3 regions of the Actinomadura sp. 9N407 genome follow, and region 3 is predicted to be linked to each of the others. Evidence: riboswitches for the same ligand, from Rfam matches in the RefSeq annotation. Region 3 holds a riboswitch; each other region holds the start of a gene.

Region 1 (10,353 bases), on a different contig from region 3:
CCTGGGCGATGCAGCAGATCATGACCGGCGAGGCGACCGACGTCCAGATCGCCGGGTTCGCGGTCGCGATGCGGGCCAAGGGCGAGACGGTCGCCGAGGTGACCGGGCTGGCCGACGGGATGCTGGCCAACGCCACCCCGATCCACGTCCCGGGCCCGATCGGCGACCTGGTCGGCACCGGGGGTGACCGGGCGCACACCGTCAACATCTCCACGATGGCCGCCGTGGTCGCGGCGGCCTCGGGCGTCAAGGTCGTCAAGCACGGCAACCGCGCCGCCTCGTCCTCGTGCGGGGCCGCCGACCTGCTGGAGGCCCTCGGCGTCGCGATCGACCTGCCGCCGGACCGGACGGCCCAGGTGGCCGAAGAGGTCGGGATCACGTTCTGCTTCGCGCCGCTCTACCACCCGGCGTTCAAGTACACGGCGGTGCCGCGCCGCGAGCTGGGCACCCCGACGGTCTTCAACTTCCTCGGCCCGCTGACCAACCCGGCCAGGACCACCTCGCAGGCGGTGGGCGTCTTCCATCCCCGGATGGCGGGCATCGTCGCGGGCGTGTTCGCCGAGCGCGGCTGCTCGTCGCTGGTCTTCCGGGGCGACGACGGCCTCGACGAGCTCACCACCACCGGTACCTCGGCGGTCTGGGTGGTCCGGGACGGCACCTCCACCGAGACCACGTTCGACCCGGCCGAGCTGGACATCCCGCCCGCGCGGCCGGACGATCTGCGCGGCGCGGACGCCCCGTTCAACGCCCGGGTGGCCCGCGAGGTCTTCGCCGGGGAGCCGGGCCCGGTCCGCGACATGGTGTGCCTGAACGCGGCCGCGCTGATGGTCGCCTACGCCGGCGCGCCGGCGCCGGACGGGCTGACCGGGGCGCTGCGCACGGCCTACGCCCGCGCCGGGGAGATCCTGGACGAGGGCCGCGCGGCGGTCACGCTCGACCAGTGGGTCAAGCTCACCCAGTCGCTCAGGCCCTGACGGCGGCTCTCCCGGGGGCGCCGCCCTCGGGAGAGGCCCGCCGAAGGGTTCGGCGGGGGCAGCGGCTCAGCGGAGGCCTGGGGGCTTGGCGGGGATCAGTCGGCGTCCGGGAGGCCCAGCGAGAAGGCGGCCTCCAGGTCGTGCTGGGAGTACGTGCGGAACGCGATGTGGGTCTCGGTGTCGAGGATTCCGGGCACCTTGTTCAGCCGGCCGGGGATCACGTCGTTCAGCTCGTCGTGCCGGCGGACCCGGACCATCGCGAGCAGGTCGAACGCACCGGTGATGGAGAAGACCTCGCTGACGCCGTCCAGGGCGGCGATGCTCTCGGCCACCTCGTGGATGCGCGCGACGTCGGCCTTGACGAACACGATCGCGGTGACCACTGCACCCTCCCCCACCGTCGGTTCTGAGTCTGTTCCCAAGCGGGATCGACTCTATCGGCAGCGGCCGGCTACCCGCGGCTCAGGGCCGCCAGGCGGCGCGACGGCCCGGCCCTGCGGGCCAGGACGGCGAAGCCCATGCCGGCCAGGAAGCCCGCGATGTGCGCCACGTACGCGACGTTGCTCTCGGAGTCGCCGAGCGACAGCCACTGCAGGACGAACCAGTAGCCGAGGACCACCCAGACGGGCAGCCGGATCACCACCGGCGGGACCAGGCTCACGATGCGGCCGCGCGGATTGAGGATCAGGTAGGCGCCCAGCACGCCGGCGATGGCCCCGGAGGCGCCGATCAGCGGCGTCGTGGAGTCGGGCGACACCCAGGCGAACCCGTACACGGCGACCAGGCCGAAGAGCAGGTATGACATCAGGTAGCGCCATCGGCCGAGCCGGTCCTCCACGCCCATCCCGACCACGAACAGCGCCACCAGGTTGCCCAGCAGGTGCAGCACGCCCGAGTGCAGGAACATCGAGGAGAACGCCGAGAACCAGGGCGCCTTGTCGAACTCGGAGGGCCCGCACTGCTGGACGATCTCGGCTGGCATCGGCTGCTGCTCGCCGGTGGTCAGCTCCTTGGGCACCGCGCCGTACTCGAAGGTGAAGCGGGCCGCGTTGCACTCCCGGACCGTGCCCTCGCCGTACCACTGGGAGAAGTTGGCCATCGGGGTGATCAGGAAGATCACCACGTTCGCGGCCACCAGCAGGTAGGTCACCCACGGGACCCGGCGCGCGGGCTGGCTGTCGTAGAGGGGCATGGCCATGTGCGGGAGTCCTCGCAGATTCGCCGGGATCGTAGGCCGGATTCCTTCCCGTCACCTTAGTGGTCGGCCGGGCCTGGGTTCCCCGAGGCCGCGGGCGGCGTAGGCGTTGTCGATCCAGCCGCGCAGCCGCTCGGCGCCGTGCACGGGGCACGTCCACGTCCCGTCGACCTCGACCGGCCGGACGCCGGGCGACTCCATCCAGCGCAGGACGCACTCCATCTCCTCGGCCGTGGCCGCGCCGCCGGGGGCGCCGCTGGTGACCGACCAGGGGAAGACCGTCTCGGCGGTGGCGATCAGGGCGTCGACGTAGGCCCGGGGGTGCGCGCGGGGCGGGATGGTGCCGGTCGCGGCGAGCCGGCCGTACCGGACGACCGCCAGCTCCCAGCCGCCGTCGAAGGCCGGCCGGGCCGCCACCACCTGCGGGCAGCCGGCCAGTGCCGCCAGCCGCTGGCCGCGCGCGGCCGCCCGGACGAACGCGGCCATCCGGTCGCGCTGCGCCGCGGCCTCCTCGTAGCGCTGCTCGGCCGAGAGCCGGTCGATGCGCACCTGGGCCGCCGCGACCACCGGCCGGACGTCACCGGCCAGCACGGAGCGCGCCGAGGTCACGTGGACGTCGTACGCCGTCACCGTCTCGCGGCCCTCGCAGGGCGCCCCGCAGCGGCCGAGCTCGGCCAGCACGCAGGTGCGGGCCTTGCCGTCCTCGATCAGCCGGGGCGTGAGCCGCTGGGTGCACTGGCGCAGCGGGACGGCCTCGTGCACCGCCGCCCGCGCCTCCTCGGCCTGCCGCCGCGACGAGATCGGGCCGAGGTAGGCGGCGCCGTCGTCGCGGCACTCGCGGACGATCGACAGCCGCGGGAACGGCTCGACGGTGAGCTTGAGCCACAGCACCCGCTCGGGGAACTTCGAGCGCCGGTTGTAGCGCGGCTTGTGCTCGGCGATCAGCCGCAGCTCGCGGACCTCGGCCTCCAGCCCGGTCGCGCACACGATCGGGCGGACCCGCTCGGCCAGGCCGACCATCTCGCGGACCCGCCCGCGGGTCTCCGAGCCGGTGAAGTAGCTGCGCACCCGGCTCCTGAGGTCGCCGCTCTTGCCGATGTAGAGCGCCTCGCCGCTCGCGTCCTCGAACACGTAGACGCCGGGGGCGCTGGGGACGTCGTCGGACAGGTGCCGCTTGCGCCGCTGCTCGGGGGTGGGCGCCTTGGCGAAGCCGCGCAGCTCCTCCAGCGACGTGACGCCGAACGAGCCGAGCCGTTCGATGAGGCCGTGCAGGACCCCGACGGTGGCGCGGGCGTCGGCCAGCGCCCGGTGGCACGGCTGGGTGCCGGTACGGAAGAAGCGGGCGAGCGTGCCCAGCTTGGCGTTGGGCACCTCGTCGCGGGTCAGCACGCGGCGCGCCAGGTCGACGGTGTCGACGACCGCGAACGCGGGCCAGGCGTAGCCCTGCGCGGCGCAGGCGGCCTTGAGGAAGCCGATGTCGAACGGGGCGTTGTGCGCGACCAGCACGCAGCCCCGGGCGAACTCCAGGAACGCGGGCAGCACCGACTCGATCCGCGGCGCGGCGGTGACCATCGCCTGGGTGATGCCGGTCAGCACGGTGATGAACGGCGGGATCTCGCTCCCCGGATCGACCAGCGTGCCGAACTCGCCGAGCTCGGCGCCGCCGCGGACCTTGACCGCGCCGATCTCGGTGATGGCCGACTCGGCCGGCGACCCGCCGGTGGTCTCCAGGTCCACCACCACGAAGGTGACCTCCGCCAGCGGGGTGCCGAGGTCGTCGAAGGTGCCCTGGACGCCGTGCGCCGGCGCGGGCTCGGGGCGTGCGGCGGTCATGGCGGTGACCGTAGAGCACCCCACCGACAGAAGGGCGGGCCGCTAGGGTTGGGGGACACGCCGGGCGGTGCCCTGGTTCTCGCTGGTTAAGGTGCACCTTCTCGCTGGTCAGGGTCCGCTGGCCAGAGTTCGTCGGCTGGGGTTCGCCGGTTAGGGTGCACCGCACCGGGGAGGCTCAGGCGCACCGGCGGCACCACAAGGCCTGGGAGGAGCGGGATCATCGACAGCGGCCCGGCGGCGGAGGAACGCCTTACCCGCCCCCTTCCCGAGGCGGTGCGGGTGGGAGTCGTGGAGACGGCCGCGGATCTGCTCGGAACGCTGCCGCCCGACGAGATCCCGGTCCCGCTGCGCCGGTTCGCCCGGTTCGAGCGCCGCAAGCGGGCCAAGCTCGCCGGGCAGCACATCGCCGCGCAGCTGGAGAAGGACCCCGAGTTCCGTACCCGCGTGGCGGTGCCCGTGCGCGCGGCGCAGCCGACGCTGGCCGAGGCGGTGGAGGAGGGCCGGCTGCCGCCCGCCGCCGATCCGGTCAAGGTCGCGGTGATCGCCTACCTGCTGCGTCCCGCCGGCTGGACCCGGCTGGTGGAGGCCGCCCGCGCCGAGCTGGAACGATCCGCGAGCGTCTCCGAGGGCGAGGCGGCCGAACGGCGGATCGCCGAGCTGCGCGCGGAGGTCGCCGCCGCCCGCACCGCGCGGTCGGCCGAGGTCGACCGGCTGCGCGCCGAGCTGCGCGAGGGCAAGGCCGAGATCGCCGAGCTGCGCCACAAGCTGCACGACGCGCGGCTCCGGGCCAAGTCCGCCCAGGAGCGCGCCGACGCGCTGGCCACCGAGACCGAGCGGGAGCTGACCGCCGCCCGCGAGGGCACCGCCGCCGCCGACAAGGAGCTGCGCAAGCTGCGCGCCCGGCTGTCACGGGCGGAGACCTCGGCCGAGGCCGCCAGGCGCGCGTCCCGCGAGGGCCGCAACGTCGACGACGTGCGGCTGCGGATGCTGCTCGACACGCTCGTGGACGCCGCCCAGGGCGTGCGCAGGGAGCTGGCGCTGCCCTCGACGATCGCGCGGCCCGCGGACGCGGTGGCGGGGATCGAGCCCGACCGGACGGCGCACCGGTCGCTGCCGGGCCGCGCGCTGTCCGACGACGACCCGCAGCTGCTGGACCGGCTGCTGACGCTGCCCCAGGTGCACCTGGTCGTGGACGGCTACAACGTCACCAAGACCGGTTACGGCGAGCTGCCACTGGCCGACCAGCGCGGCCGGCTGCTGTCGGGTCTGGGCGGGCTGGCCGCGCAGACCCGGGCCGAGGTCACCTGCGTCTTCGACGGCGCCGAGCTGGACGCGCCGGTGGCGATCGCGGCGCCGCGCGGCGTGCGGGTGCTGTTCAGCCGGCCGGGCAGCACCGCCGACGAGCTCATCGGCGAGCTGGTCCGGGCCGAGCCGCCCGGGCGCGCGGTCGTGGTCGTCTCGACCGACCGCGAGGTCGCCGACGCGGCCCGGCGCGCCAACGCCAGGCCCGCGCCCGCCACGCTGCTGCTGCGCCGCCTCGGCCGTTCCTGACCGCCACTCCCGCCCCGGCGGTCACTCCTGGTGACGGCCGGGCGTTCCCCGCTGGGCGACGATGTGTCGCGCAGCGTGTCCGCGGACGCCCCAAACGAACGCGCTTCGTGATCTTTGTCTCACAGAGCGCCGACAAAGCCCGTATTAGGCGGCCGAAGACCAACGAATCGGTTGTGACGGGTGGTGCCCCTCGCTAGTGTCGACCGCTGACAACGTGGACGAGAGGGGCACTACCGATCGTGGCCAGTGATCTCACCGGAGCGAGCTCAGCGCCGGAGCGCTCCCGCCAGGGCTTCATCCAGGGACGCGGCGCCTCCCGCCGGCTCACGGCGACCTTCTGCCTCGCCTTGACCGCCTCGCTTGCGTTCCCCACCTCGGTGGCGCACGCCGCGCCGAACCCGGCCGCGGAACGCAAGAAGCTCACCAAGCTCAACGAGCAGGTCGAGCAGCGAGTGGAGAAGTACAACCAGGCCCGCGAGAAGTACAAGGTCGCCAAGAAGAAGTGGAAGGCGACCCAGCTGTCGGGCAAGGAGGAGCAGGCGACCTACGACCAGCTCCGCGAGAAGATCGCGGGGATGGCCGCCGCCGCGTACAAGCAGGGCGACACCGGCGACGTCGCGGGCTTCGTGGGCGCGGACGACCCGCAGGCCGTGCTCGACCAGGCCGCCGTCTTCTCGCACCTGTCCCGCAATCAGAGCTCCGACCTCACCCAGTTCCTGGCGTCCGCGCAGCGGGTGCGCCGGGAGCAGGCGCAGGCCAAGGCCGCCTACGACGACGCGCTCGCCAAGGCCAAGGAGACCAAGGCCGAGAAGGTCGAGGTCGAGAAGCAGACCAAGAAGCAGAAGGCGCTGCTGGCCCGGCTGGGCGAGCCGGTGTCCTCGGGCGGCGGCGGCGCCACCGGCGGCTCCTACAACGGACCCGCCAGCGGCTCGGCGCGCACCGCGCTGAACTTCGCCTACGCCCAGCTCGGCAAGCCGTACTCCTACGGCGCCTCGGGCCCGAGCTCGTACGACTGCTCGGGCCTGACGATGAAGGCCTGGGGTGCGGCGGGCGTCGGCATCACCCGTACGACCAACTCCCAGTACGCGGCCACCAAGCGGGTCGCCAAGGGCTCCCTGCAGCCCGGTGACCTGGTGTTCTTCAACAGCCTCGGCCATGTCGGGCTGTACGTGGGCGGCGGCAAGATGATCCACGCGCCGCGTACCGGCAAGAACGTCGAGGTCGTCAGCATCACCTCGGGCTACTACCTCTCCAACTACTACGGAGCGGGCCGGCCCTGACCGTCCTTCCAGAAGCCGGCTGAGCGCCGGTACGAGGGCCCGCGGGGCCCTTCCAGCACTGCCGCCGGCGGACCGGGTTATTCCTGGTCCGCCGGTTTTTTGGTGTCCTATTTGCCTATTCGTGGACCTTTGGTACCTTGTGTCCACTTACGGCGCCCCCCAGGCGTCGTCCGGGCCCGTGGTGCACTCCAGCACCACCGCCCCGCGGCACCGTCCAGGTGCCGCCCCGCTCGGTACCTTCCAGGTGCCGGGTCTCTCCCCAATCGGCCGGCCCGGCCGTCCGTGAACGACCCGCAGCGCGCATGGGTGCTGCGAACGCGTCACGGCGGCCCTCCCATCGGGCCCTAGCCGTGGGCGAGTCCCCTTCCCGGGGCCGCCCGTCCCCTCTCCCGGTCCATCCGCGCTCGTCCCTGAGCCCGCGGCCGGGACCCGGGAGATCTGACCACCGACCCGATAGCCGGGCGCCCGCCGTACGGGCGCCCACCGCCGAATCCGCGAACGCGGAACCGGGGACCCACATGTCCCATGGGGTGCATCGGCCTTCCACAGGCCGTAGGGCAGCTTCCACGCCCGAACCCGTCAGCTAACCCGGTAGGCGGCATGGAAGCTGAGGAGCCCCCACCGTGGCAGGCAAGCATCGCAAGCAGCACCCCCTGGTCGTCGGCCTCCGCACCACCGGCGGCATCGTCGCCGGAGCCGCCGTCATCGGCGTGGCCGCCGCCGGCACGCAGGCGTTCGCCGGAGAAGGCGGCACGTCCCCCGACCGGACCGGCTCCTCCTGGGCGGCCGGAGCCGCGAGCGCGGCGCACGAGCGGACCGGCGGCAGGGCCGCGGACCGCAAGGAGCCGAAGAAGGCCGCCCCCAAGGCGTCCTCCGGCGCGAAGGCGCAGCAGGCCCAGCGCAAGAAGCCGACCGCCGACGACGCCATCGAGGTCGCCCGCGACCAGGTCGGCATCTCCGAGAACGGCGACGGCCAGACCAAGTTCCAGGACTGGTACATGTCCACCGAGCGGGCCCAGCAGACCGTGCAGCGCGACGGCGGCTCCATCAAGGGCTACGACGACGCCCAGTGGTGCAGCATGTTCATCTCCTGGATCGGCGAGCAGATCGGCTTCACCGACCAGATCGGCAGCGACGCCTGGACCATCGCGCACGCCCGCTGGTTCCAGGACAACGACCGGTGGGGCGACGAGCCCGAGCCCGGCGCCATCGTCTTCTTCGCCTGGGACGGCGGCAAGGGCCTCGGCGACATCCAGCACGTCGGGATGGTCGTCGAGGACCTCGGCGACGGCCGGGTGCGGACCGTCGAGGGCAACACCAGCAACGCCGTCAAGGTCCGGGAGCGGTCCGCCGGCCAGATCGTCGGCTACGGCTACCCCGACTACGCCAAGTGAGGCGAGCACCCGTGAGACGAACACCGTGAGACGAGCCCTGTGAGGCGCTCACTCCGGGCGCGAGCCGTGCGCGGGGCTCAATAGGATCGCGCGCATGGACGAACGGCGCGTACGGGGCGTCCCGCGGCGCAGGACCCTGGCGGTCCTCGCCGCGGGCGCCGCCGCCTGCGTGCTCGCCGGGCTCGGCCTGACCGCCGCTCGTTCCGGCGATACCGGTTCCGGCACGCCGTCCTCGGCCTCCGCATCGGCGGCGGATGTCGGGCGCCCGGACGAGCGGGCCATCGCGACCGTCCTGGCCAACCGGGCCGACGCCGTACGCAAGCGCGACCGGGCCGCCTTCATGGCCACGGTCGCCACTGCCCCAGCCGCCTACCGGCAGGCGCAGTCCACGATGCTCGACAACCTGCTCAAGCTGCCCCTGGACGGCTGGCGGGAACGCTTCGAGCGGGTCGAGTCCACCACCGGCGGCGCCGCTCTCGTCCAGGTGAACCTGCGGTACCGGCTGCGCGGCCACGACGACGCCCCGCTGACACGGACGCGCCATCTGGCGTTCGCACCGCGCTCGGGGCTGTGGGTCATCGCCGGCGACGGTACGTCCCGGGGCCGCCCCGACGACGCCGCGATCTGGGACGGCGGCCCGCTCACCGTCGTCAAGGGGCGGGCCGGCCTGGTGATCGGGGACGCCCCGGGGCTGGACGAGATCGCCCGCCGGCTGGACGAGGCCGTCCCCGCCGTCTCCAGGGTGGCGGGTCCCCTGGCCGGCCGGGACTGGTCCCGGCGGGCCGTCGCGCTGGTACCCGCCGACTCCGCGCGGGCCGGCGCGCTCGCGGGCGGCGGCGGCCTGGAACTGGGTGAGATCGCCGCGCTGGCCACGGTCGTCCCCACCGCAGGCGGCCCGGGCGCCGACCGCATCGTCATCGCACCGGACACCTTCGGCCGCCTCAACGACCTCGGCCGCGACGTCGTCCTGACCCACGAGCTCACCCATGTGGCCACCGGCGGTGCCCGCGACGGCCGCACCCCGCTCTGGCTGATCGAGGGCTTCGCCGACTACGTCGGCTACAAGGGCCGGGCGGTGAGCGTACGGTCGGCGGCCCGCGAGCTGCACCGCGACGTGGCCGCCGGGCGGCTGCCCGCCGCGCTGCCCGGCCGCGCCGCGTTCGACGGCGGCTCCGGACGGCTCGCGCAGTCGTACCAGGAGGCCTGGCTGGCCTGCCGGATGATCGCCGACCGGTACGGTGAGGCGGCGCTGGTGCGGCTCTACCGGACCGCGGGCGAGCGCCCCGAGGCCGCCGCGCTGCGCGAGGTCCTGGGCCTGAGCCCGGCCGGTCTCACCGCCGCCTGGCGCGACCACCTGCGGAAGGAACTGGGATGACCGGAGCGGGACCCGACGGGCGGTCCAGGAAGGCGGCCGCGTTCACCGCCGTCGCGCTGTTCGCGGCCGTGGGCGCGGTGCTGGCCCTGACGACCCCGTGGAACCCGCTGGAGGGCGACGTCCCGGGCGGGTCCGTACCGGTGGACCCGGCCCGCGACTTCAGCGCCTCGGAGATCGCCCGGTCCCGCGCGTTCGACGCCGCGCTCGCCCCCCGCGCGTACACGAGCCTGTTCACCGGCCTCGCCGTGGTGCTGGTGCTCGGACTCACCCCGCTGGGCGCGCGCCTCATCTCCTGGTCCACCGCGCGGGTACGGCGCCGCCCGCTCCGGGTCGCGGTGGCGGCCGTCGTGCTGACGACGGTCGTCCATCTGGCCGGGCTGCCGTTCGCCGTCTGGGGCGAGGTCATCCTGCGCCGGTACGGCCTTTCCACCCAGTCCTGGCCCGCCTGGATCGTCGACGACCTCAAGTCGCTCGCCATCACGTGGGTCATCTGGTCGGTGGCTCTGCTGCTGCTCTACTGGGTGCTGCGGCGCTTCCCCCGGTACTGGTGGACGGGCGCGGCGGCCGGCGGCTTCCTCCTGGTCGTGACGATCTCGTTCCTCTATCCGGTCGCGTTCGAGCCGGTCTTCAACAAGTTCCACTCGCTGCCGCGCGGGGAGCTGCGCACCAGCCTGCTGGCGATGGCCGAGCGCGACGGCGTGCCGGTGAAGGACGTCCTGGTCGCCGACGCGTCCCGGCGCACCACCGCGCT
Region 2 (10,353 bases), on a different contig from region 3:
CGGCCCGAGGAGCAGCCGATCGAGGAGCTGACGGCCTGGTGCGCGGCGACCGACCAGGCTCTGGACGGCGCCGAACGGCGGCTGTCGGAGCGGCTGGCGGCCCAGGTCGCGGCCGAGATCTTCGCCGTTCCGGGAGGGGCGGAGGGGCTGCGCGCCGATCTGGGGGCGCCGGCACCCGAGCCCACAGAGAACGAGACGTACGCGAACGAGACGTACCGGACGCTCGAACGGGTGCTGGCGCGCCTGCTGCCGGACGCCACCGCCGATGACCGGACGGCGGTCGCGGAGGCCGCGCGGCTGCTGGCGGGCATCGGATCGCCCGAGGAGGCGGAGGGCGTCATCACCGAGGTACGGCTGCGTGTCGGTGAGGCGAACCGCCGTACCGAGGAGCTGCGCGCGCGGGAACGGCGGCGGGCCGCCGAGCGCGACGCCGCCGAGCAGGCCGAGGCCGAGCGGCAGTACGTGCTGGGCTCCATCACCTCCGCGTTCGAGGAGATGGGGTACGAGGTACAGGACGGCTTCGAGACCCTGACCGCGGGCGAGGAAGGCGCGGTCGTGCTGTCGCGCGGATCGTGGCCCGACCACAGCGTCCGGCTGCGGGTCGATGACGCAGCGCAGGTCAGGGCCGCGATGGTACGGACGGCGCCCGCGCGCAGCGAGGACGACCGGCGGCTGGACGTCGAGCGCGAGCGGGAGTGGTGCGAGGCGTTCGAGGCCGCCAGGGAGCGGCTGGGCGAGGCCGGAGTCCGTTCCGAGGTCACCTGGCGGCTCGCCCCGGGGGTCCGCGAACTGCCGGTCTCGGACGGGGCACGGCAGACTGGGACGCGATCCGCCCAACGCGAGCGCAGCCGGGAGCGTGAGAAGTGAGTATCGAGTCGCCGACTCTTGGGGGGCGCCTGCCCGGATGGCCCCCCTTCATCCGGGAGCTGGACGCGACGCTCTCGGTGCATTCGCAGTACGTGCTGTCGGGCAACCTGTACGACAGCTTCCTGGCGCCGCCTCTGGACGGGGCCGGGCCGGCGCGGCTGCTCACGCTGCGCGATCTGCTGTGGGAGTCGCTGCGTTCCAGCGGGTCCTCCTGCATGGTGGTGTACGACCCGGTGGACGGGTTGCAGGTCCATCCCGACACCGGGGACGAGATCTCCGAGGAGGCCGGGCGGGCGGCCGACCGGCTGCTGGGCAAGCGCAAGGACGGCAAGCCGTCGCTGGAGGCGCTGACCGGCCATCTGGCCTCGGTCGCGCGGCCGTCGGACAACCTGCGCGCCGCGTTCGTGATCGACTCGGCGTCCAGGATCGCCCGTACGCCGACGGACCTGGAGCCGGCCGAGCGGGACTTCTTCCGCTTCTGCGCCAAGCTGTCGCGGTCCGCGCGTCCCGTACGCGTGGTCGGGGCTCGGCCCAAGCCGCTCTACAACCCGATCATCTGGCTGGTCGAGCGGCCCGGCGACCTGCCGCCCTGGCTGACCGCCGACAACGAGACGATCCGGGAGATCACCATCCCGCGGCCGCATCTGGGCGACCGGCAGGAGACGGCCCGGCTGCTGGCCCGCGCGTTCGGGGTGAGCGACGTGGGCGGCGACGAGATCGCGGCGGCGGCGTGCGACGCGTTCGCCGAGCAGGCCGACGGGCTCACCCTGCAGTCGATGATCGAGGTGACCCGGCTGGCCAAGGAGCGCAACGTCGATCTGGCCGATCTGCCGGACGCGGTGCGCACGTACAAGCTGGGCGTGCTCGACAACCCGTGGAGCCGCGGCCATCTGCGGCGGCGGGTGCTGGAGGGCGAGCGCAAGGTCCCCGAACGGGTGATCGGGCAGCCGCAGGCGGTGACCAAGACCCTCGACATCCTCAAGCGGGCGGTGCTGGGGCTGTCGGGCGCGCAGGCGACCCGGTCCGGCAGCCGGCCGCGCGGCGTGCTGTTCTTCGCCGGGCCGACCGGCACCGGCAAGACCGAGCTGGCCAAGGCGATCACCGAGCTGGTGTTCGGCGACGAGTCGGCCTACCTGCGGTTCGACATGAGCGAGTTCTCCGGCGAGGGGTCCGGCGACCGGCTGATCGGGTCCCCGCCCGGGTACGTGGGGCACGAGGCGGGCGGCGAGCTGACCAACGCGGTGCGCGAGGACCCGTTCCGGGTGATGCTGTTCGACGAGATCGAGAAGGCCCATCCGCGGATCCTGGACAAGTTCCTCCAGATCCTGGAGGACGGCCGGCTGACCGACGGCCGGGGCAACACCGTGCACTTCTCCGAGTCGATCCTGATCTTCACCTCGAACCTGGGGATGTACGTGCAGGGCCGCGACATCACGGCCCGTTCCGACGTGGCCTCGCCGCCCGCGCCGCGGATCCAGAACATCACGCCCGGGATGACGTACGAGGAGGTCGAGCACCGGATCAAGGGGGCGGTGGCCGGCCACTTCAACGAGGTGCTCAACCGGCCCGAGCTGCTCAACCGGTTCGGCGACAACATCGTGGTCTTCGACTTCATCGGCGCCGAGGCGGCCAACAAGATCTTCGATCTGCAGTTCGCCAACATCTGCCGCCGGGTCACCGAGGAGCACCGGCTCGGCCTGGCGGTCAAGGGCGAGGCCCTCGGCACGCTGCGTGAATGGTGCACGACCGAGCTGGACAAGGGCGGCCGGGGCATCGGGATGGCGCTGGAGTCGTGCTTCGTGAACCCGCTGGCCCGCGCGATGTTCGACCGCGAGCTCGTACCGGACGACCGGATCACCGTGACCGGCATCCGGCGCGAGGGCGGCATCGTTCATCTGGACCTGCAGTGACCGGGCTGCTGCTCGCCAAGGCCCACTATCCGGTGACCACTCTCGGCCCCGGGATCCGCGCGGGCATCTGGACACAGGGCTGCACGCTGGCCTGCGACGGCTGCCTGTCCCGCGACACCTGGGACGCGGATCCGGCCAAGGAGGTACCGGTCGAAACCGTGCTCGGATGGCTGGCCAGCCTGCCCGGGCCGGTGGAGGGCGTGACGATCTCCGGCGGCGAACCGTTCCAGCAGCCCGCGGCGCTGGCGGCGCTCGTCGGTGGTATCCGCAGGTGGCGGGACGAGTCACACCATGAGACGATTCCATTGGACATAATGGTCTACAGCGGATATGCCTATTCCCGGCTCTCGCGCTCCGCCGAGGCGCGCGAGATCCTGGAGTCGTGTGACGCCGTCATCACCGGGCCGTACGTCGATCGGCAGAACCCGGGGGGGCGACACGCCCAGAGTGGCTCTCTACTCTGGAGGGGGTCGGCCAACCAGCGCGTCGTACCGCTGTCCCCGCTGGGGGAAGCACGGTACGGAGCCCTGAACGGCGTCGGCCGGATCAACGAAGAACAGGATGCAGGGCCCCGAGTCCAGGTGTCCGTGGACGAAGGGCCGGAGGGAAGGCGGGTGTACTACATCGGGATCCCGCGGAGAGGTGACATGGATCACCTCAGGTCAACGCTGGAGCGCGCTGGGGTACGAGCGGGGGATGTGTCATGGCGACCTTGAATTGCCCGGTCTGTGATGAGCCTTTCCAGCAGGGCGATCTGCTCTGCCTGAGCTGTGGGGCCAATCTCGCGCGCGCCGGGGGCGGCCGCCGGCAGGGTCCGGCGTACGACGACCAGCAGCCCCCGCGGATTCCACCGCCTCCCGGCCCCCAGCAGGGGTACGGGCAGCAGCCCTATGGGCAGGACCCGTACGGCCAGGGCCAAGGCCAGGCGCCGGGTCAGGGCCAGGGGCAGGGGCAGGACCCCTACGGCCAGAGCCCGCAGCACCAGCCGCCGGCCCCTCACCAGCAGGGCCAGCACCAGCCGCAGGGCCAGCAGCAACCGCCTTATGGGGAGTCCCCGTACGGTGGCGGCGACGCCCAGTTCGGCAACTCCCCCTACCAGAAGGGCCAGCAGCAGGGCCAGCCGCAGCAGCAGAGCCCGCAGCAGCCTGGGCAGCCCGTTCCCGGTCCGCCGCAGCCTCAGCAGGGCGGCCAGCACGAGCAGTACGGCCCGCCCCAGCCGCAGTACGGCGAGCCTCAGCAGCAGGGCCCGCCCCCTGTCCCGAACGACCCGTGGGGCGCGCCCCAGCAGGGTCAGCAAGGACAGCAGCAGGGCCAGGGCCAGCCGCCTCAGGACCAGAACCAGTGGGGTGCTCCCCCGCCGCCGTCCCCCGACCAGTGGGGTCCGCCCCCGCAGCAGCAGGGACAGCAGGGCGGCCAGCACCAGGCGGCGCCCCAGCAGCATCAGGGCGGCCAGCACGGTCAGCCGCAACAGGACCAGTGGGGCGCTCCCCAGCCGCCTTCACCTGACCAGTGGGGCCCGCCCCAGCAGCAGGGCGGCCAGCATGCCCCGGCCGACCCGTACGCGCCGTCCCCGCAGCACCAGTCACCGCAGCACCAGGCCCCGCAGCACCAGTCACCTCAGCAAGGAGGCCTCCAGCCTCCGCCGCACGGGCGCGAGGCGACGCTGCTGCCGCAGGACCAGCAGCAGGGGCCGCCCCGTCCGGGCGGCGACACGGCGTTCATGTGCCCCTACTGCGAGGCGGTGCTGTCCAACCCGGGCGCCGCGCAGTGCGACTCCTGCCTGCGGCCCCTGCCGCAGCAGGGCACGCCCGTACTGCGGATGCAGTTCCCCTCGGGCGAGCTCAAGGTCTCGGTCGGCCAGCACCTGGTGCTGGGCCGCGACGCCGGCCAGTCGCCGGTGGCGGGCTCGTTCACGCAGTACGACAACGTGTCACGGCGCCACTCGACCGTGTGGCTGGACCCGTCCGGTACGGCCTGGGTCCGGGACGAGGGTTCCACCAACGGGACGTTCGTCAACGGCGAGCGCCTCCCGCGCGGTGTGGAGGCCCCCCTCCGCGACGGCGACCAGCTCCGCCTGGCCGCCGACGTGACCGGGACCATACAGCTGAAGTAGCGAATGAACGCGTGAGTGAACGACTGAGGGCCGCTCCGATCGGGGCGGCCCTCAGTCGTTCGTCCTCAGTCTTGCGCCATCAGGCATTCGTCACCAGGGCTCAAGAGCCCGGGAAGCCCCTTAGCCGGCTCGCTTGGCGCGGGCGCGGGTGCGCTCGCGCTCCTTGGAGTCCAGGACGACCTTGCGGAGCCGTACGGCGGTCGGGGTGACCTCGACGCACTCGTCCTCGCGGACGAACTCCAGGGCCTCCTCCAGCGTCAGCAGGCGCGGCGGGGTCAGCGTCTCGGTGGTCTCGGCCGTGGAGGAGCGGATGTTGGTCTTCTGCTTCTCCTTGCAGATGTTCACGTCCATGTCGTCGGCGCGGGAGTTCTCCCCGACGATCATGCCCTGGTACACCTGCGTGGTCGGGCCGACGAAGAAGGTGCCGCGCTCCTGCAGGTTGGTGATCGCGTACGCGGTGGCGGCGCCGGTGCGGTCGGCGACCAGGGAACCGGACGGCCGGGTGCGCAGCTCGCCGAACCAGGGCTCGTAGCTCTCGAAGACGTGGTGCGCCATGCCGGTGCCGCGGGTCTCGGTGAGGAACTCGGTACGGAACCCGATCAGCCCGCGGGCCGGGACCAGGAACTCCATCCGGATCCAGCCGGTGCCGTGGTTGGTCATGTGCTCCATCCGGCCCTTGCGGACCGCCATGAGCTGGGTGACCGCGCCGAGGTGCTCCTCGGGGATGTCGATGGTGAGGCGCTCGACGGGCTCGTGCTTCTTGCCGTCGATCTCGCGGGCGACGACCTGCGGCTTGCCGACGGTCAGCTCGTAGCCCTCGCGGCGCATGTTCTCGACCAGGATGGCGAGGGCGAGCTCGCCTCGGCCCTGCACCTCCCAGGTGTCGGGGCGCTCGGTGGGCAGCACGCGGATCGAGACGTTGCCGACCAGTTCGCGCTCCAGCCGGTCCTTGACCAGCCGGGCGGTGACCTTGGTGCCCTTCTCGCGGCCGGACAGCGGGCTGGTGTTGGTGCCCACGGTCATCGAGATGGCCGGCTCGTCCACGGTGATCAGCGGCAGCGGGCGCGGGTCGTCGGGGTCGGCGAGGGTCTCGCCGATGGTGATCTCCGGGATGCCGGCCAGCGCGATGATGTCGCCGGGGCCGGCCGCCTCCGCGGGCTTGCGGGTGAGCGCCTCGGTCATCATCAGCTCGCTGATGCGGACCCGCTCGATGGTGCCGTCCCGCTTGCACCAGGCGACCTGCTGGCCCTTCTTGATGATCCCCGAGTGCACCCGGCACAGCGCGATCCGGCCCAGGTAGCTGGAGGCGTCCAGGTTGGTGACGTGCGCCTGGAGCGGGGCGTCCGGGTCGTACGCGGGGGCCGGGATGGTGTTCTTGATCACCTCGAACAGCGGCTCGAGGTCCTCGCTGTCGGGCATCTCGCCGTTGCCGGGCTTGGCGAGCGAGGCGCGGCCGGCGCGGCCGGAGGCGTAGACGATCGGGAAGTCGATCTGCTCCTCTTCGGCCTCGAGGTCCATGAAGAGCTCGTACGTCTCGTCCACGACCTCGTCGATCCGGGCGTCCGGGCGGTCGGTCTTGTTGACGACCAGGATCACCGGCAGCCGGGCGGTCAGCGCTTTGCGCAGCACGAACCGGGTCTGCGGCAGCGGGCCCTCGCTGGCGTCCACCAGCAGGACGACGCCGTCGACCATGGACAGCCCGCGCTCGACCTCGCCACCGAAGTCGGCGTGGCCGGGGGTGTCGATGATGTTGATCGTCATCCCGGCGTGCCGGACGGCGGTGTTCTTGGCCAGGATCGTGATGCCCTTCTCACGCTCCAGATCGCCGGAGTCCATGACGCGGTCGTCCACGTCCTGGTTTTCGCGGAACGCCCCGGACTGCCAGAGCATGGCGTCGACGAGCGTCGTCTTCCCGTGGTCGACGTGGGCGACGATGGCGACGTTCCGGAGGTCGTCTCGCGTGGAGATGGGCATGCGGTCTCGCCTTGGGGTGAGAGTGTGGGGTTCGCCGCAGAGGTGCGACCGTCCTTATTCTACTTGGCCGAACGCCTCCCCCCGACGGGACGGCCGTCACAGCTGCCACAAATATGGCTATTTGGCCAACTTTGCCCGTTGTTTGTAGTCTCCCCACATCCGGTCGTTCGCAGTCCCGCCCCCCGGGACGACGTCCGGACACCGCCGAATCCCCCACGGGGAACCGGGGACCCAGGCCTCCTGGGGTGAATCGGCGCACATTCGGTGTGCGCCGTAGGGCGTCTCCTGGCCCGAACCCGTCAGCTAACCCGGTAGGCGGCTTAGGAGAGGAGTTCACCGGTTTGACACCGGCCACTGAACGGCGCGGCTTCGCCGTGCCCGCCCTCACCGCTGCCACGATCGTCGCCATCGGCGCCTTCGCCCCCATCGCCGCCCAGGCCGCCACACAGCCGGCCCACGCGCCCGCGTCCGGTACGGCCGTACGGGCCGCCGCGGCCAATCCCCCGAAGCCGACCGAGAGCGAGCTGCGCAAGCAGCTGGACGCCCTCAACACCGAGGCCGAGAAGCTGACCGAGGCGTATAACAAGACCCGGGTGGACATGCGCGCGGCCCAGAAGGCCGAGCGGACCGCCGCCCAGACCGCCGCCACGCTGGAGGCCCAGGTCGCTCCCGCCCGCGCTGAGCTGGGACGGCTCGCCGCCGCCAACTACATGGCCGGCGGCGACGACATGCTGTACGGGGCGGGCGACACCAACGGACTGTCCGCCTCGGCCTACCTGACCCAGAGCCGGGCCGCGACCGTGAACCGGCTCCAGGCGCAGATCGACCAGGCGAACCAGGCGCAGGTCGCCGCAAAGGCCAAGACCGCGCAGGTCCAGCGGGCCGCCACCCAGGCCGAGACCGCCCGCCAGGCGGCCAAGTCCAAGGTCGGCGAGGTCACCCGCCGGCTGGACAAGCTGACCACCACAAAGGTCAAGGACCCCAAGTCCGGGCTCACCGCGTCCGTGAAGGGTTCCGGCCTGCCCGCCAAGATGGCGCGCAAGGCGCTCACCAAGATCGGCAGCCCGTACGTGTGGGCCGCCGCGGGCCCCAGCAGCTTCGACTGCTCGGGACTGGTCGTCTGGGCGTACGACAAGGTCGGCAAGGGCGGGCTGCCCCACTACACCGGTGCCCTCTACGAGCAGGGCAGCAAGGTCGGAAAGGGCGCGCTGCGCTCCGGCGACCTCGTCTACTTCGGCGGCAGCCTGCACCACATGGGCATCTACCTGAGCGACGGCAAGTACCTGCACGCTCCGCAGACCGGCGATGTGGTGAAGATCTCAAAGATGTCCGACCGCTCCGACTACGCCGGCGCCAACCGGATCTCCTGAGCCGGCGGGCGCTCAGCCGCTCACATACGGCTGGACGGCCTCCACGATGGGCAGGTCACCGGGGAGCCACTCGACGTCGTACAGCTCCCCGGGGGCCAGCCAGCGCAGGGCGAGGTGCTCCAGCGCGCGCGCTTCGCCCTCGACGATCCGGGCGGTCCACACCCGCAGCACGCCGCCCAGGCTCAGCGGCCAGTCGCCGCCGATCCGCACGTCCAGCGCGATCTTGACGCCCAGCTCCTCGTGACACTCGCGGACCAGGGCGTCCTCGTCCGACTCGCCCGGATCGACCTTGCCGCCCGGGAACTCCCAGCCACCGGCCAGCGCGGGCGGCTCCGCCCGCTGCGCGGCCAGCAGCCGTCCCCCGGCGATGATCGCCGCGCCCACCACTACGTTGATCGTGACCAGCCCCTCTCTGCCCGGCATCATGCCGGAACGGCGCCGCCCGCGCTCAGGAGGCCGCGCTCCGTGCCGAGCCGTGAGCCGAGTCCTGAGGCGAGTCCTGAGGCGAGTCCTGAGGCGAGTCCTGAGGCCGGTCGCCGCCCTGGGCGGAACCGGCCGCGACGACCGTGACCGCGTCCTCGACGATCCGTTCCAGATGACCGCCGTGCGCGCCGCGCCAGTAGACCTGGCCGCAGTCGGCGCAGCGGCCGTACACGTCGTAGCTGCGGCGCGTCCCGTCCGCCAGCTCCCGCTCGACCTCCTCCTTGTCGACCGGGGCCAGCACGCCGTTGCAGGCGGTGCAGCGGGTCCACGGCCGCAGCTCGGGAACGAAGCGTTCCAGCAGGTCGCGCAGCTGATCGTCGGGACGGGACCCGCGCACGTACGCACCGAACCACAGCGCCCGGCGGCGCAGCAGGCCGCGGTCCTGCGTCAGCAGCACCCGGCCCTCCTCGTTCGCCTGGACGACGAGCGCGGGGTCGTCCATGTCGTTGTGGTAGGCGGTGTCCAGGCCGAGCAGGCGCATCCGGCGGGCCAGCGTGCCCAAGTGCACGTCGAGCAGGAACCGGGGCGCGAGCCGGCCGGGTTCGAGCGGTACGGACTGCGGCCGCGCCACGGCCTCCACCCGTACCTCCTCGCCCGCGGCGGGCTGGTGGCCCGGCTCGACCGGCGTCCCGTTCACCAGCAGCCGGCCGGCCTCGGGCAGCGGCACGCCCAGGGACTCCACGATGTGCCCCAGCGTCGACGTCCCGTCGTGGGCCACCTCCTGCCGCTCGCGCCTCCGCGCGACGGGCAGGAACATCAGCAGTTCTTCGGCGATCAGAATCGTTATCACGGGCTCCACGCGGCCAGCATGCCACGCTGGGCCGCACTGTCGATCGGATTAAGTGCGGCCGCGGACGCCCTGCCCGAGCTGCCGTCGATCACTGGCAGGCGCCCACGTCCGCTGGGTTGCGGTCTCAGGGGGCGGACTGGGGCTGGGCGGCCAGCTCGGCGACCTTGCGCTTCATGTCCGGACGGGCGAGCGGACGGGTCGTGCCGATCCAGTCCGAGCGCTTGTACGACTTGACCCCGATGTTCGGCGAGCAGGTCGAGCAGCTCGCCACGATCATCTTGCCCTTGCCGATGACCATGCCGACATGGCCGGGGTTGTTCGATGACGTCCCCGGGCCCGAGTTGAAGAAGACCAGGTCGCCGGGCTGCTCCTTGCCCTTGTCGATCTTCACGCCGTACGGCCACTGCTCGAAGGTGGTCCGCGGGATGCTGAGCCCGACCGTACGGTACGCGCCCTGCAGGAGGCTTGAGCAGTCCCAGGCGTCGGGGCCGTTGGCGCCGAAGACGTAGCGCTTGCCGCGCTGTGCCATGGCGAAGGCGATGATGCGCTGGACGAGCTCGTCGGCGTTGGCGGGCAGCTGGTTGTCGTCGCACTCGACGCCGTTGGACTGCACGACCGAGAAGTCGCCGCCCACATAGCGCTTGGCCCAGTCGAGGACGAGGTTCACGTAGTCCCACGAGTGGTTGTACATGAACAGGGCGGTGCGCATCCGGTCCGGAGCGCCGTTGTGCTTGAGGTAGCGGGCCGCGGACGGGATGGCGTCGTCGGGGTCGTAGCGGTCCTTGTCGCCGTCCTTGTCACCGTCGACGGCGAAGGACTTGAACGTGGCCTCCAGGAACTGCATCG
Region 3 (10,353 bases):
CCGCCGCGTTCGATCGCACCACGTCCATGGCCCCGGTCGGCGCGGCGCCGCCTCCCGCCGACCGGACCGAGCCGACACCGCACCTCATCCCGGGCATGGGAACGGGGCTGGACGGCGACGACGAGCGCGACTCGACGGCGATCCTCTCGCTGCCGCCGGAGCCCCCGAGCGGCGGGCTGCCCGGCCTGCTGGCGCGGCTGCCGCGTCCCGGCAACCACCTGCTCGGCGTGGCGCTCTCGCTCACGATCGGGGTCCTGGTCGGAGTGGCGATCATCGGCCTGGTGCTGCTGCCGCAGATGCGCGGGGACGACGCGCCGCCGGCCGGCGGCACCGACACGATCGACGACCGCCCGGTCTCGTCCGTACCCGAGGCCTTCGCCGGTACGTGGAAGGGCACCGTGGTCAACACGGGACGGGGCGCCTCGTTCCCCGTCGAGGTGACGTTCAAGAAGGGCGAGAAAACGGCACGGGCGCTGTACACGCAGCACAACTGCACCGGCACGCTCGCCTTCGCCCGGGGGACCAACCGGCAGCTGCACATGTCGCTGACCATCGGCAAGCCGTGCACGAGCGGGGACGTGCAGGTCAGCAGGCAGCCGGACGGCTCGCTGCAGTACGCCTGGTCCGCTCCCGGCAGCTCCCAGCTCGGTTACCAGGGCAAGCTGACCCGCGACTGAGTCGCGACCGGATCGACCGTTCGGCGACGCGCTGGCCGATCTTGGCCTGACCTGCATTGACGAAATGCCGGATTTAGCGTCTATTTCGGTCAGAGATCCAATAAAGTACCCCCGGCCGGGTCGCTCCGACCCCGGCTGCGGGTGCCGCATGCGGGCCCGCGTGAGAGAAGGAGAGCTCTTGCGGCCTTTCCCCCGAAGGGTGCTCATCATCGGCGCGGTCGCCTCCATGGGCGCCGCCGCCACCCTGCCCGCCTTCGCCGCCACACCACAGACCGCACCGGTCCCGGTGGCCAAGGCCCAGGGCACGCCGGCTCCGGGCCGGTACATCGTCACGCTGAAGACGGGAGTCTCGCCGGCCACCACGGCCAAGCGGGCCAGGGCCACCTCGGTCCAGCGCTTCGGCAACGCGCTCAACGGCTTCGCGGCCAAGCTGAGCACGTCCCAACTCGACACGCTCCGCCGTGACCCGTCGGTCGCCGCGATCGAGCAGGACCAGATCGTCAAGGCCAGCACCACGCAGCGGTCGCCGCTGCCATGGGGACTGGACCGGATCGACCAGCGCGGCAAGAAGCTGTCGAAGACGTACACGTACAAGATGACCGGCACGGGCGTCAACGCCTACGTCATCGACAGCGGTCTCGCGCACACCCATCCCGAGTTCGGCGGCCGGGCCTCGATCGCCTGGGTCGGCCCCGAGTTCAACGGTGACGGCTGGGACCACAACGGCCACGGTACGCACGTGGCCGGCACCATCGGCTCCAAGCTGTACGGCGTGGCCAAGAACGTCAATGTGCGCGGCATGCGCGTCCTGGACGCCGACGGCTACGGCTACATGTCGACCATCATCGCCGCCGTCGACTGGCTGCGCACGAACGCCAAGAAGCCGGCCGTGGCCAACCTGTCGCTGGGCGGCGGCAAGTCCACGGCGCTCAACGCGGCGGTCGAGCAGCTGTCCAGGACCGGGGTCTTCACCTCGGTCGCTGCCGGCAACGAGAACCAGAACGCCTGCAACACCTCACCGGCCAGCGCCGGCTGGGTGATGGCGGTCGGCGCGACCACGGTCTACGACAACCGGGCCGCGTTCTCCAATTACGGCAAGTGCGTCGACATCTTCGCCCCCGGCTACGGGGTCTACTCGACCTGGCCGGGCGGCGGCCGGGCGAAGATCAGTGGCACCTCGATGGCGGCTCCGCACGTCAGTGGGGCAGCGGCCCTGTACCTGCAGGGTCACAAGACCTCCACTTTCCCGCAGGTGCAGAAATGGCTGAACGACTACTCAACAAAGGGACAAATCGGGCGCCTTCCCAGTGGGACGGCCAACCGGCTGCTCTACAAGGGCGGTCTGTGAGTCCGGTCACGTAAGATGGCCCGGCTCCCTGACGGGAGCCGGGCTTCCGGGAAGGCGGCCATTCCACCCGGCCCCGGGGTTTAATCTTGGCGAGGATCCGGACGGTTCCTTACAGTTCGCTATTGTTCGGCCGGTGACCGGCCCTGGTCTCCGGGGCACGGCCGGCCGGACCCGCCTAATCCCGCGGCGTCCCCCCGCCCGGGAACCGGGGAACCACCCGCCGGTAGATTCGGGCCTCGCCCGGTCCGACCGGCAGGGGTGAATCCGCCGCCCGCCTCCAGTGGGCGGCGATAGGGCTGACTCCGGCCCGAACCCGTCAGCTAACCCGGTAGGCGATCGAGGAGAGGAGAGGACGTGGAGACCCCCAGCTCCACCCGCCGATGGCGTACCCGGCTACGGCGCCCCGCCTTGGCACTCGCGGTACTCGCCGGCGGCCTGTCGCTGACCGCCGGCTCCGCGGGGGCCGCGCCCGTCGCGCCCGCTGCGCCCACGGCCTACGCCGATCCCGGCGACTCGGCGCGCTTCAGGAAGCTCAACCAGCAGATCGCGAAGCTGGAGAAGGCCTACGGCGGCGACCTGGCCAAGCAGAAGAACGCCCAGTACGGCATCAAGAAGGCCCAGCAGAAGGCCAAGGACCTCCAGGTCGACCTCAACGTCGCCCGCGGCCTGGTCGCGCAGCTGGCGGCCAGCCAGTACATGACCGGGGGCACCGACCCCAGCGTCGGCGTGCTGTCCGCCTCCGACCCGTCCAGCGCGCTCAGCAACCTGAGCCTGGTCAGCCATGTGGCCCAGAACCAGTCCAACAAGGTCCAGCAGATCCAGGCCCTGGTGAACGAGCAGGAGAAGGCGCGCCAGGAGTACGAGAAGAAGGTCAAGGACCTCGAGAAGGACCTCAAGGACCTGCTGGCCCAGAAGACCAAGATCCAGGCTCTGGTGAAGCGGTACAAGCCGGAGTCCCCGAGCGTCGGCATGGGCGGCGTCACGCCCCGGATGCGCAAGGTCAAGGACACCCTCGACGTGGAGTTCGGGCCGTTCCCGACCATCGGCTGCGTGCGCGGCGGCGGCGACGCCCAGGACCACGCCACCGGCCAGGCCTGCGACTTCATGGTCAGCACCGGCGGCTCGATGCCCGGCGCCAACGGCCGTGCCCAGGGTGACCGCGCCGCCCAGTACGCGATCGCCAACGCCAGCAGGCTCGGCGTCAAGTACGTCATCTGGCGCCAGCGCATCTACGACATGCGCAGCCCGGGCTGGCGCGCCATGGAGAACCGCGGCGGCACCACCGCCAACCACTACGACCACGTCCACATCAGCGTCTTTTAATCAAAGGCCCGGCCCAGGGGCCGCTCGCCTGGCGGCTCGCACCCCTGACCGTTCCTTGTGCGAGCGCTGCATCGCTTCGCGATCTGGCCGGGTGAGGCTCGCCTTCGGCATCGCCCCGCCCGGCCAGTTAACGCGCTCGCGCGGTGGCTGAGGCACTTGAGAAGAGACCCAGGCGGCTAGGCGCGTCCGTGCGTGTTCCCCAAGCGGAGGGCCGACTGGTCGGCAACGAAAACAGAGCGCCCGGCCCTTTTGGGGCCGGGCGCTTTCGCGTTCTGGCGATTCAGCCGGCGTAGCTGGGGAGGGTGCGCTCGTGCGCGTCGCGCAGCTCGACCAGCGGGATCGAGAACAGCTCCTGCGTCTCGCCGTCGGGGCCGGGCGCCGTGACGTCGAGGGAGTCGCCGCCGATGACGCCGAGCTGGGAGACCGGGACGCCGGCCTCCTGGCACAGCTGCGCCATCCGGTTCTCGCCGCCGGGGCGGATGGCCACGACGGCGCGGGCGACCGACTCGCTGAACAGCGAGACGAACGCGTCCCCGCGCAGGGTGATCTTGGCGCCGAGCCCGCCGCGCAGGCAGGACTCCACCAGCGCCTGCGACAGCCCGCCGTCGGACAGGTCGTGCGCCGCCGTCAGCAGGCCCTCGCGCGCCGCGGTCACCAGGACCGAGCCCAGCGCGCGCTCGGCGGCCAGGTCGACCAGCGGCGGCAGGCCGCCCAGGTGCCCGTAGACCACGTGCGCCCATTCGGACCCGCCGAACTCCTCGCGCGTCTCGCCCAGGAGGGCGAGGGTGGCGCCGTCGGAGGTGAACGACATGTTCACGTGCCGGCGCACGTCGTCCTGGACGCCCAGCACACCGATGACCGGCGTCGGGTTGATCGGCGTGGTGCCGGTCTGGTTGTAGAAGCTGACGTTGCCGCCGGTGACCGGGATGCCCAGGTACTGGCAGCCGTCGGCCAGGCCCTCGACCGCACGGGCGAACTGCCACATGACGCCCGGGTCCTCGGGTGAGCCGAAGTTGAGGCAGTTGGTGACCGCGAGCGGGCGGGCACCGGTGGCGGCCACGTTGCGGTACGCCTCCGACAGCGACAGCTGGGCCCCGGCGTACGGGTCGAGCCGCGCGAAGCGGCCGTTGCCGTCCAGGGACAGCGCCAGGCCGAGACCCGACTCGTCGTCGATCCGGATCACGCCCGCGTCCTCGGGCATCGCCATCACGGTGTTGCCCATCACGTACCGGTCGTACTGCGAGGTCACCCAGGTCTTGCTCGCCAGGTTCGGTGAACCGGCCAGCCACAGGACCGTACGGCGGATCTCGTCGGCACTGGACGGACGGGTCAGCCGGCCCGGCGTGTCGGCCTGCATGGAGCCCAGGTCGGCGGGCGGCGCGATCGGCCGCTCGTACACCGGGCCCTCGTCGACCGCCGTGGTCGGCGGGATGTCGACGATCGTCTCGCCGCGCCAGGTCATGACCAGGCGACCGGTGTCGGTGACCGTCCCGATCGTCGTCGCCGGGATCTCCCACTTGGCGCAGATCTGCAGGAACCGCTCGACCTTGGCCGGCTCGACCACCGCCATCATGCGCTCCTGCGATTCGCTCATGAGGATCTCCTCAGGGCGCAGGGTCGCGTCGCGCAGCGGTACGGCGTCCAGGTCGACGTGCATGCCGCCCGTACCGGCCGCGGCCAGCTCGGTCGTCGCGCACGACACCCCGGCCGCGCCGAGGTCCTGGATGCCGACCACGAGGTCCTCGGCGAACAGCTCCAGGCAGCACTCGATCAGCAGCTTCTCCATGAACGGGTCGCCGACCTGCACGGCGGGCCGCTTGGCCTGCGACTCCTCGTCGAACGTCGCCGACGCCAGCACGGACGCGCCGCCGATCCCGTCCGGGCCGGTGGTGGCCCCGAACAGGATGACCCGGTTGCCCGGGCCCGGGGCGATCGCCCGCTTGATGTCCTCATGCTTCAGCACGCCCACGCACAGCGCGTTGACGAGGGGGTTCTGCGCGTAGCAGGCGTCGAAGACGGTCTCGCCGCCGATGTTGGGCAGGCCGAGCGAGTTGCCGTAGCCGCCCACCCCCGCCACCACGCCGGGCAGCACCCGCTGGGTGTCGGGAGCGTCCGCCGGGCCGAACCGCAGCGAGTCCATCACCGCGACCGGCCGCGCGCCCATCGACATGATGTCGCGCACGATCCCGCCGACCCCGGTCGCCGCACCCTGGTACGGCTCCACGTAGGACGGGTGGTTGTGCGACTCCACCTTGAAGGTGACCGCCCAGCCCTGCCCCACGTCCACGACACCGGCGTTCTCGCCCATCCCGACCAGCAGCACGTCGGTCTGCGGCGCCTTGTCGCCGAACTGGCGCAGATGCACCTTGGAGCTCTTGTACGAGCAGTGCTCGCTCCACATCACCGAGTAGATCGCCAGCTCGGCCCCCGTGGGGCGGCGGCCCAGGATGTCCCGGACCCGCTGGTACTCCTCGTCCTTCATGCCCAGCTCGGCGTACGGCAGCGGCCGCTCCGGCGTGGAGGCCGCGATCGCCACGGTGTCGGTGCCGGGCTCGGGCACGGGCCGCTCGTACCGTACGGGCTCGGGCGGCGCCGCTTCCGGGCGCCATCCGGCGGGCTCCTCGCCCACGTCCAGGTGGACGTTCCCCGGCTCGCCGAGCCGCTGCAGGATCTCGGCCGCCGTCACCGGCGCCGGCTCACCCTCGGGTACGGCGATGAACGGCTCGTTCGCCGTCTCCTGGGTCGGCCCGGCCGGGACGATCTCGCCACCCTCCCCGGGCACGGCGGCCTGCGGCCCGGTGTTACCGGACACGGTGTTACCGGACACGGTGTTACCGGACACGGCAGGCTGGGGGCCGGTGCCGCTCGGAACGGCCGGCTGAGGCCCTGTGTTACCCGGAACGGCGGGCTGAGGCCCGGTGTTGGAGACGGCCGGTTGCGGGCCGGTGTTGCCCGGTACGGCGGGCTGGGGGCCGGTGTTGCCAGGCACGGCGGGCTGAGGTCCGGTGTTACCCGGTACGGCAGGCTGCGGGCCCGTATTGGAGAACGTGGGCTGCGGGCCGGTGTTGCTGGGCACGGCAAGCTGCGGGCCCGTGTTGCCCGGTACGGCCGGTTGCGGGCCGGTGTTGGAGAACGGCGGATGCGAGCCCGTGTGGTTCGGCACCGCAGGCTGGGGACCCGTATGGCCCTGCACCGCAGGCTGCGGGCCGGTGTGGTTCGGCACGGCCGGCTGCGGGCCCGTGTTGCCCGGCACCGCCGACTGGGGGCCCGTGTTGGTCACGGCGGGCTGGGGGCCGGTGTTGCCTGCGGCTTCGCGTTCGCCCTCTTCCCGGACGGCCTTGTAGGCCCGGGTCACCGAGGGGTCGACGGGCTGGAGCTCCGGGTCGTCGGCGTCGGACTTGAGCTCGACGAGCCACTCCAGGCTCGTCTCGTCGGACTCGCCGGGAGCGTCCGGGGAGCCGGGAGGGGTGGGCGGCTGCTCGCTCATGCGTTGACCAGTCTCTTGACGATCGAGGTGAAGAAGCCCAGCCCGTCCGTGGACGGGCCGGTGAGGGACTCCACGGCGTGCTCGGGGTGGGGCATGAGGCCGACCACGTTCCCGGCCTCGTTGCAGATGCCCGCGATGTCGTCGAGGGAGCCGTTGGGGTTGAGGTCGAGGTAGCGGGCCACGATGCGGCCGCTGTCCTCGAGCTCGGCGAGGGTGTCCTGGTCGGCGGTGAAGCGCCCGTCGCGGTTCTTGACCGGGACGACCAGTTCCTGGCCCTCGCTGTACTCGGAGGTCCACGCCGTGGCGGCGTTGTCGATCCGGAGCCGCTGGTCGCGGCAGACGAAGTGCAGGCCCGCGTTGGGCAGCAGGGCGCCGGGCAGCAGGTGCGACTCGCACAGGACCTGGAACCCGTTGCAGATACCGAGCACCGGCAGGCCCGCCTCGGCGGCGGCCACCAGTTCCTTCATCAGGGGCGCGAAGCGTGCGATCGCCCCTGCCCGCAGGTAGTCCCCGTACGAGAACCCGCCGGGCAGCACGACCGCGTCCACGCCCTGAAGGTCGTGGTCGGCGTGCCACAGGGCGATGGGTTCGGCCCCGGCGAGCCGTACGGCTCGGGCGGCGTCACGATCGTCAAGGGAACCTGGGAAGGTGATGATCCCGACCCGGGCAGCGTCCATCTCTTGTGTTCCTCCGAAATGAGGGCGGCCGGGGCTGGGCGGCTCTCTGTCGCCGAACGGCGAATAACGATCACCGATGCGCGGCGCGAACCCCCCGCGCGCGTCCCAATCTACCCGGCACTGTGCATGAGCCGACCGTCGAGGCGCCTGATCAGGGCCTCGTCGCGCCAGGTCAGGCGCTTGTGGAGGTGGACGACGGTGCCGTGCTCCGGCGCCGAGTCGATGCTCAGCTCGTCCACCAGCGCCCGCATGATCCTAATACCACGGCCTGATTCGGCCAAATCGTCCGGTTCGGGGAGGGGCGGCGCTTTCCGTGGACCGCGGCCGCCGTCGACGATCCGCAGCCGGCAGACATGGTCGTCGACCCGTCCGGTCACCTCGAAATCACCACTGGCACGGGCATGCTGGATGACATTCGTGCAGGCCTCGGACGCGGCCACGAGAATGTCGGCGACGCAGTCGTCGGAAACGCCCAGCGCACGCAGCGCGTCCCCCACGACGCGGCGGATCACCGGGATGCTCAGCGCCTCGCGTGGTAGCGCGAGCGAGAACTTCATGTCCACCGGTCACCTCGTGTCATGCCCCGGACCCCCTGGCCGGGCCCGGTCCCCCGAGCGGGCTGCGCGTCTCGACGCAGCTAAGGTTTCCCCGGCGGTATCTTGCGTAATCGTTGGACCGCCGGGTCTTTCGGTGAAATCACGGTGGCGACGTGGTCGCTTTACCCTGCGTTGCCGGGATGGCCACGATCGGCCGCCTCCGCGGGAACGAATGACACGTTCCAGAAAAGGACCCGTATCCGTTGGACCGAGCCAAGATCATTGTGCCCGTACGGCCATTCCCCGCCTTTTCGCGGTGCGGCCCGCCGGCGGCCCCGGCGCTAGAGGGCGCGGACCTCGAAACTCTCGATCACCGTATTGGCCAGCAGGGTTTCGGCGATCTTGCGAACCCGCTCCAGGGCCTCCTCGTCGGCCGGGCCGTCCAGCTCGACCTCGAACCGCTTGCCCTGGCGGACCGCGGAGACGCCCTCGAACCCCATCTGCGGCAGCTTGCGGGCGATCGCCTGCCCCTGCGGGTCGAGGATCTCCGGCTTCAGCATGACGTCGACGACGACGCGCGCCACGACCGCCCCCTTACTGATCTGCGGTTTCATTACCGTCAGAAGCGTACGGCACCATGGCCTGAGCGAGACCACCCGTCCCCCGGAGTCGTGCGATGAACATCGATGAGCTGTCACCACCGGAACGCCGCCTGTGGGAGGCGTTCCCGCGCGGTGAGTCCGTCGACCTGTCCAGCGGCGATCAGGCACTGAACGATCCGGCCTCGTCCGACCGCTGGGGCCCCGAACGCATGGTCCGGGCCGAGGTGCTGGTGGCGCTGCTGGCCGGGGCGCTGGATCCGGAGTCCGGGCACATCGCCGCCGTACGGCTGTCGGGGGCGCGGATCCTCGGGTCGCTCAACCTCGGGCACGCCAAGGTGAGCGTGCCGCTGGCGCTGACCGGCTGCAGCTTCGACACCGCGCCGCACTTCTACTGGGCCAGCATGAACAGCGTCCATCTGATGCGCTGCCGGCTGCCCGGCCTGATCGCCTCCGGTACGCGGGTGGACGGCCACCTCTGGCTGGAGGGCAGCCGGGTCACCGGGGGCCTGCTGCTGGACGGCGCGCACATCGCCGGCATCCTCAACATGTCGGGCGTCCACCTGATCAACCCGGGCGGTGACGCGCTGCTCGCCGACCGGCTCACCGTGGACGCCAACGTCTACTGCGACCAGGGTTTCACCGCCAACGGCGAGGTCCGGCTGCCGGGCGCGCGGGTGGGCGGCCAGCTGATCTTCCGCAAGGCGCGGCTGCACAATCCGAACGGGTCCGCGCTGTACGCCAGCCGGCTCGACGTGGCGGCCAACGTCTTCTGCGACGGCGGGTTCTCCGCTCAGGGCGCGATCCGGCTGCGCGGCGCGCGGGTGGGCGGGTACCTGTCGTTCGTCGGTGCCGAGCTGTCCCATCCCGACGGCATCGCGCTGAACGCCGACGATCTCGCGGTCGAGACCGACGTCTACTGCTCGGACGGCTTCCGCGCGACCGGCGGGGTCAGCTTCGCGGGCGCGCGCGTCACGGGGCAGCTCAGCTTCCGCGGTGCCCATCTGCACTACCCGACCGGTACGGCGCTGAGCCTGCAGCGGCTCCAGGCCGAGGAGGTGCTGCTGCGCCCGGCCGAGCAGATGTCGGGCGTCGCGGATCTCTCGTACGCCAGGGTCACCCTGCTCCGCGACGACCGCGCGACGTGGCCCGAGCGGCTCCAACTGGACGGCCTCCAGTACGAGACGCTGGAGCCGCCGCTGGTGGCCCGCGAACGGCTCGACTGGCTGCGCCGCGACACCGACGGCTACCAGCCCCAGCCGTACGAGCGGCTCGCGCAGACCTACCGCTCGCTCGGCCTCGACGCCGACGGCCGGTTCGTGCTGCTGGCCAAGGCCCGCGACCGGCGCAAGATCCAGAGCGTGCCGCGCAAGATCATCGGCTGGGCGCAGGACGTCCTGGTCGGTTACGGCTACCGCCCGTTCCGTGCCGCGAGCTGGCTGATGGGCCTGCTGGCGCTGGGCACGATCGTGTTCTCGCTGCGCCCGCCGGGCATCCTGAACGAGGACGACCACCCGCACTTCAACGCGTTCTTCTACACCCTCGACCTGCTGCTGCCGATCGGCGACCTCGGCCAGGAGCGCGTCTTCGCCCCGCAGGGCGTCTATCAATGGATCGCCAACCTGCTGGTCATCTCGGGCTTCATCCTCGGCCTGACCGTGGCCGCCGGCGCCTCCCGCTCCCTGTCCCGGGAGTAGCACCCGTGT

The links. Region 3 has a riboswitch for cyclic di-AMP ahead of ACH34Q_RS42380 (coiled-coil domain-containing protein). Riboswitches for the same ligand answer to the same signal wherever they lie in the genome.
Region 1: it holds a riboswitch for cyclic di-AMP, as region 3 does, so the genes downstream of both, ACH34Q_RS05065 (CHAP domain-containing protein) here and ACH34Q_RS42380 (coiled-coil domain-containing protein) in region 3, are expected to answer to the same signal.
Region 2: it holds a riboswitch for cyclic di-AMP, as region 3 does, so the genes downstream of both, ACH34Q_RS14015 (NlpC/P60 family protein) here and ACH34Q_RS42380 (coiled-coil domain-containing protein) in region 3, are expected to answer to the same signal.

The regions. Positions count from the first base shown of each region.
Region 1 covers NZ_JBIRAW010000002.1:499,210-509,562, forward strand. Annotated here, with positions in the region: gene trpD (anthranilate phosphoribosyltransferase) at 1-974, shown strand, start outside; gene ACH34Q_RS05040 (Lrp/AsnC family transcriptional regulator) at 1,070-1,357, opposite strand; gene ACH34Q_RS05045 (rhomboid family intramembrane serine protease) at 1,426-2,172, opposite strand; gene ACH34Q_RS05050 (DEDD exonuclease domain-containing protein) at 2,224-4,002, opposite strand; gene ACH34Q_RS05055 (NYN domain-containing protein) at 4,291-5,553, shown strand; gene ACH34Q_RS05060 (NlpC/P60 family protein) at 5,793-6,833, shown strand; cyclic di-AMP (ydaO/yuaA leader) riboswitch at 7,308-7,447, shown strand; gene ACH34Q_RS05065 (CHAP domain-containing protein) at 7,457-8,227, shown strand; gene ACH34Q_RS05070 (hypothetical protein) at 8,322-9,602, shown strand; gene ACH34Q_RS05075 (M48 family metallopeptidase) at 9,599-10,353, shown strand, end outside.
Region 2 covers NZ_JBIRAW010000007.1:278,817-289,169, reverse strand. Annotated here, with positions in the region: gene ACH34Q_RS14045 (response regulator receiver protein) at 1-867, shown strand, start outside; gene ACH34Q_RS14040 (AAA family ATPase) at 864-2,777, shown strand; gene ACH34Q_RS14035 (4Fe-4S single cluster domain-containing protein) at 2,774-3,493, shown strand; gene ACH34Q_RS14030 (hypothetical protein) at 3,430-4,245, opposite strand; gene ACH34Q_RS14025 (FHA domain-containing protein) at 4,519-4,890, shown strand; gene typA (translational GTPase TypA) at 5,011-6,864, opposite strand; cyclic di-AMP (ydaO/yuaA leader) riboswitch at 7,057-7,198, shown strand; gene ACH34Q_RS14015 (NlpC/P60 family protein) at 7,206-8,234, shown strand; gene ACH34Q_RS14010 ((deoxy)nucleoside triphosphate pyrophosphohydrolase) at 8,247-8,660, opposite strand; gene ACH34Q_RS14005 (Mut7-C RNAse domain-containing protein) at 8,683-9,507, opposite strand; gene ACH34Q_RS14000 (NlpC/P60 family protein) at 9,632-10,353, opposite strand, start outside.
Region 3 covers NZ_JBIRAW010000045.1:192-10,544, forward strand. Annotated here, with positions in the region: gene ACH34Q_RS42370 (hypothetical protein) at 1-677, shown strand, start outside; gene ACH34Q_RS42375 (S8 family peptidase) at 856-2,025, shown strand; cyclic di-AMP (ydaO/yuaA leader) riboswitch at 2,188-2,376, shown strand; gene ACH34Q_RS42380 (coiled-coil domain-containing protein) at 2,380-3,348, shown strand; gene purL (phosphoribosylformylglycinamidine synthase subunit PurL) at 3,629-5,908, opposite strand; gene purQ (phosphoribosylformylglycinamidine synthase subunit PurQ) at 6,832-7,512, opposite strand; gene ACH34Q_RS42395 (ATP-binding protein) at 7,623-8,069, opposite strand; gene purS (phosphoribosylformylglycinamidine synthase subunit PurS) at 8,390-8,632, opposite strand; gene ACH34Q_RS42405 (hypothetical protein) at 8,725-10,344, shown strand.